One region of the Kineococcus auxinigenes genome, then DNA from elsewhere that is predicted to be linked to it. Evidence: riboswitches for the same ligand, from Rfam matches in the RefSeq annotation. Region 1 holds a riboswitch; the other holds the start of a gene.

Evidence for each region. A riboswitch is a leader RNA that binds a small molecule or an ion and turns the genes downstream of it on or off. The one in region 1 is predicted to bind glycine.
Region 2: it holds a riboswitch for glycine, as region 1 does, so the genes downstream of both, gcvP (aminomethyl-transferring glycine dehydrogenase) here and gcvT (glycine cleavage system aminomethyltransferase GcvT) in region 1, are expected to answer to the same signal.

Annotation. Positions count from the first base shown of each region.
Region 1 is NZ_JBKBCT010000014.1:19,550-21,929, reverse strand. Features, by position in the region: partial or broken gene ACRYR9_RS06610 (sugar phosphate isomerase/epimerase family protein) at 1-758, shown strand, start outside; gene ACRYR9_RS06605 (tautomerase family protein) at 828-1,217, shown strand; glycine riboswitch at 1,311-1,388, shown strand; glycine riboswitch at 1,399-1,487, shown strand; gene gcvT (glycine cleavage system aminomethyltransferase GcvT) at 1,532-2,380, shown strand, end outside.
Region 2 is NZ_JBKBCT010000060.1:972-3,351, forward strand. Features, by position in the region: gene ACRYR9_RS15135 (ParA family protein) at 3-800, opposite strand; glycine riboswitch at 927-1,017, shown strand; gene gcvP (aminomethyl-transferring glycine dehydrogenase) at 1,090-2,380, shown strand, end outside.

The sequences.
Region 1 (2,380 bases):
ACCCGAACGAGGTGATCGGCCACGCCCACGCCCAGGACGTGCGCCGCTCGATCCGCCTGGCGCACCGCCTGGGCCAGCACCGCGTGGTGACGATGTCCGGGCTGCCCGGCGGTGAGTCGGGCGCCACCCGCCCGAACTGGATCGTCAACGCGTGGAACTCCGCAGCGCTGGACGTGCTCGAGCACCAGTGGCAGGTCGCCACGCCGTTCTGGCGCGAGATCGACGCCCTGGCCCGCGACCTGGACGTCAAGGTCGCCCTGGAGCTGCACCCGCAGAACCTCGTCTTCAACCCCGCCGGCATCCGCGAGCTCGTCGAGCGCACCGGCGCCACCAACGTCGGGGTCGAGCTGGACGCCTCGCACCTGTTCTGGCAGCAGATGGACCCCGTCGCCGTCGTTCGCGACCTGGGCCCGCTGGTCTTCCACGCCGCCGCCAAGGACGTGCGCATCAACCCCGCCGCCGCGATCCACGGCGTCCTGGACAACCGCTTCCGGCGCCTCGACCCGAGCGAGGAGCGGGTCAACCTCGGCGGCGACGAGTGGGTCAACGAGTGGCCGAAGGAGTCCGCGTGGGACTTCGTCGCCCTCGGCCGCGGGCACGACACAGCCTTCTGGGCCGACTTCCTCACCGCCCTGCACGAGGTCGACCCGGAGATGATCGTGAACATCGAGCACGAGGACGTCTCCCTCGGCCGTGTCGAGGGCCTGCAGGTCGCCGCCGAGGTGCTCAAGGCCGCCGCGCGCGCCGCCGGCGTCTGAGCAGGTCGTCCAGCGGCGCACAACCCTCTCGATGTGTCAGAATGTAAAGACATATTTGAGGAGGATCCCGTGCCCCTGCTCCGCTTCGACCTCGTCGCCGGTCGCACCCCCGAGGCCCTGACCGTCCTGCTGGACGCCGCCCACGACGCTGTCGTGGAGGCCTTCGAGGTGCCCTACGGCGACCGCTACCAGGTCGTCCACCAGCACGCGCCCGGTGAGATGGTCGTCCACGACACGGGCCTGGGCATCGAGCGCACCGACGACGTCGTCGTCCTGCAGATGACCAGCAGGCAGCGCACCCGCGAGCAGAAGGAGCGCTTCTACGCCCTGCTGGTGGAGAACCTGCAGCACCGCTGCGGCATCGAGCCCAGCGACGTCGTCGTCTCGGTCGTCGAGAACTCCGACGCGGACTGGTCCTTCGGCCACGGGCGCGCGCAGTTCCTCACCGGCGAGCTCTGAGCGGGCGGTCCGGCGGCCACTGGCTGCCGGACCGCCGCGCGTGCGACGCTGGGGCAGCACGCCACAACCGAACACCGCAGGCCACGCACCCCGGCGGGAGAGCACCGACGCGCACCAGCGCCGGGCACCGAAGGAGCAACCGCCCCGGAACCTCTCAGGTACCAGGACCGCCACGGGCAGGCCGCTCTGGAGAGCAGGGTCCGCACGGCCCTCACCGACGGGGAAAGCGCCGCAGGGCGCGAAGCTCTCAGGTGCCACGACAGAGGGGGTCCGCGCAGCCGCGCCCGGCGGCCGCGCCCGGAAGGAGTCCCGCCGTGCCACGCACCTCCCCGCTGCACGAGGCCCACGCCGCCCTCGGTGCCGCGTTCACCGACTTCGCCGGCTGGTCGATGCCCGTGCGCTACGCCTCCGACCTGGCCGAGCACCGCGCCGTGCGCGCCACCGCCGGCGTGTTCGACCTGTCCCACATGGGGGAGGTGCGCGTGCGCGGCCCGCGGGCCGGCGCCGCCCTGGACGCCGCTCTCGTCGGCCGCCCCTCCGCCATGCCCGTCGCTCGCGCGGCGTACGGGCTGCTCGTCGACGAGGACGGCGGCATCCTCGACGACCTCGTCACCTACCGCCTCGGCGAGGACGACTTCCTCGTCGTCGCCAACGCCTCCAACGCCGGCCTCGTCGCGCCGGAACTGACCGCTCGCGCCGCAGGGTTCGACGCCACCGTCACCGACGAGTCCGCCGGCACCGCCCTGGTGGCCGTGCAGGGCCCCACCGCCGCGCTGATCGTCGGCGAGCTCGTCGACGCCGACCTCGGCGCCCTGGGGTACTACCGATGCACCACCGCATCGCTGCGCACGGCGGACGGCGCGGTCGACGTGCTGCTCGCCCGCACCGGCTACACCGGCGAGGACGGGTTCGAGGTGTTCACCGCGGCCGGTCGCGCCGCCTCCGTCTGGGAGGCGCTGCTGGCCGCCGGGCGCGCCCACGACGCCGTGCCGTGCGGACTGGCCTGCCGCGACACCCTGCGCCTGGAGGCGGGGATGCCCCTGTACGGGCACGAGCTGTCCCGCGACGTCGACCCGTACACCGCAGGGCTCGGCCGCGTCGTGAAGCTGGACAAGCCCACCGGGTTCCCCGGCCGGGCCGCGCTGGAGCGCCTCGCGCAGCGC
Region 2 (2,380 bases), on a different contig from region 1:
ATTCACCCTCCGTGACCAGAGGGGCGGGTCCGGGGCCGGGCCCGCTGGTCGAGGACCACGTCCAGCAGGCGGTCGAACTGCTCGGCCACTCGCCGTGCCGCCACGGGGCGCAGCGCGTGCAGCGGCTTGCCCGCTCCCTGCGACTGCGGCACGGCCACCCGGTCGGGCAGCGGTTCCAGGACCAGGTCGCCGAACAGCGAGCGCAGCTCCTCCAGGCGGAAGCGCTGCTCGCCCGAGCGGGGGGAGTACCGGTTCACCAGGACGCCGGCCACCCGGGGCCCCGAGCGCAGCGCCGCGATCTCGTCCAGCGTGCGGCCCACCGCGGCCACCGAGAAGCGGCTGGCGTCGGAGACCACGACGACGGCGTCGCTGGCGCGCCAGGCCGAGCGGGTCAGCCCGCCCAGCGACGGCGGGCAGTCCAGCAGGGCGAGCTGGTGGTCGTCGAGCTTGCGCAGCGCGCGCCGCAGGCCCTCCAGGTCGGCCTCCTGGGGGTCGGGCGCGTCCAGCCCGGCGGAGGCGGCCGAGCCGCTCACCACGTCGAGCAGCCCGGGGTGGTCGTCCACCCACCCGCTGGGGGCCACCGCGGACTCCGCCACGCGGCGCTTGGGGGTGCGCAGCACCGCGGCCACGTCGTGCGCGCGCTGCGCGGTCACGTCCAGCCCGGAGGTCGCGTCGGCCTGGGGGTCGAGGTCGACGACGAGGGTGCTGAGGGAGCGGTGCAGGGCGGCGGAGGCCAGGCCCAGGGTCACCGACGTCTTGCCCACGCCACCCTTCGCGCTGCAGACGGTCACGGTGATCATCGCGAGAGGATACCGGTCCGCGCGGCCCGGACCGCCCGCCCCGCAGCGGGATCGGTCCTCGCGCGGTCCTGCGCACCAGCGCACCGGGAGCACCGGTGGCCTACAGTGACCCCGGAAGCTGGCTGCGCATCCCGCGCGGGAGAGACCCCGGTCCGGCCGGGGCGCCGAAGGGGCAACATCCCCGGAACCTCTCAGGCGGAAGGACCGCGGGGGACAGGCCGCTCTGGAGGTCCCGCCGCGCGGGCCGACAGACGGGGGCGTCCCGACCGCCGCGACCCCCGGAGCCCCCGTGACCGCCACCGCACCCGTCCCCACCGGTACCGCGCCCGCCGTTCCCACCCTCGGCGCGAGCGCGCCGCCGCCCTTCACCGGCCGGCACATCGGCCCCGACGCCGCCCAGGCCGCCCGCATGCTCGCCACCGTCGGTCTGCCCTCCCCCCAGGAGCTCGTCGCGCGCGCCGTGCCCGCCGGCATCCTGGAGCAGCCCGGCGCCCTGGACCTGCCGCCGGCGCTGGACGAGGCGTCGGTCACCTCGGCCCTGCGCGAGCTGGCGGCGCGCAACCGCGTGGTCCCCTCGATGATCGGCCTGGGCTACCACGGCACCCGCACCCCCGCGGTGGTGCGGCGCAACGTCCTGGAGGACCCCGCCTGGTACACGGCGTACACGCCCTACCAGCCGGAGATCTCCCAGGGCCGGCTGGAGGCGCTGCTGAACTTCCAGACCGCGGTGGCCGACCTGACCGGCCTGGACGTGGCGAACGCCTCCCTGCTCGACGAGGGCACCGCCGCCGCCGAGGCGATGACCCTGGCCCGCCGCGTCTCCAGGGCGCCCGCCGGTGCGGTGTTCGCCGTCGACGCCGACGTGCTGCCGCAGACCCTGGCGGTGCTGCGCACCCGTGCGGTCCCGCTGGGCATCGAACTGGTGAGCGTGGACCTGGACGCCGCCGACCCGCTGGCGGTGCTGGGGGAGCGGGCGCTGTTCGGGCTGCTCGTGCAGTACCCGGGCACCAGCGGGCGGGTGCGCGACCTGGCGGGCGTCGTGAGCGCGGCCAAGGAGCGCGGTGCGGTGGCCGTGGCCGCCGCGGACCTGCTCGCCCTGGCGCTGCTGCGCGCACCGGGCGAGTTCGGCGTCGACGTCGCCGTGGGTTCCTCCCAGCGCTTCGGCGTGCCGATGTTCGCCGGGGGGCCGCACGCGGCGTACGTGGCCGTGCGCAAGGGGCTGGAGCGCAACCTGCCCGGACGCCTCGTGGGCGTCTCGAAGGACGCCGACGGGGCACCCGCCTACCGCCTGGCCCTGCAGACGCGCGAGCAGCACATCCGCCGCGACCGCGCCACCAGCAACATCTGCACCGCCCAGGTCCTGCTGGCGGTGGTGGCCGGCTGCTACGCCGTGCACCACGGCCCCGAGGGGCTGCGCTCGATCGCCGCGCAGGTCGCCGGCACCGCCGCCCACCTGGCCGCCTCGCTGCGCGCCGGCGGGGTGGAGGTCGTGCACGGGGAGTTCTTCGACACCGTCCTGGCCCACGTGCCCGGCCGCGCGCGCGACGTGGTGGCCGCCGCCCTGCGGGCGGGGGTGAACC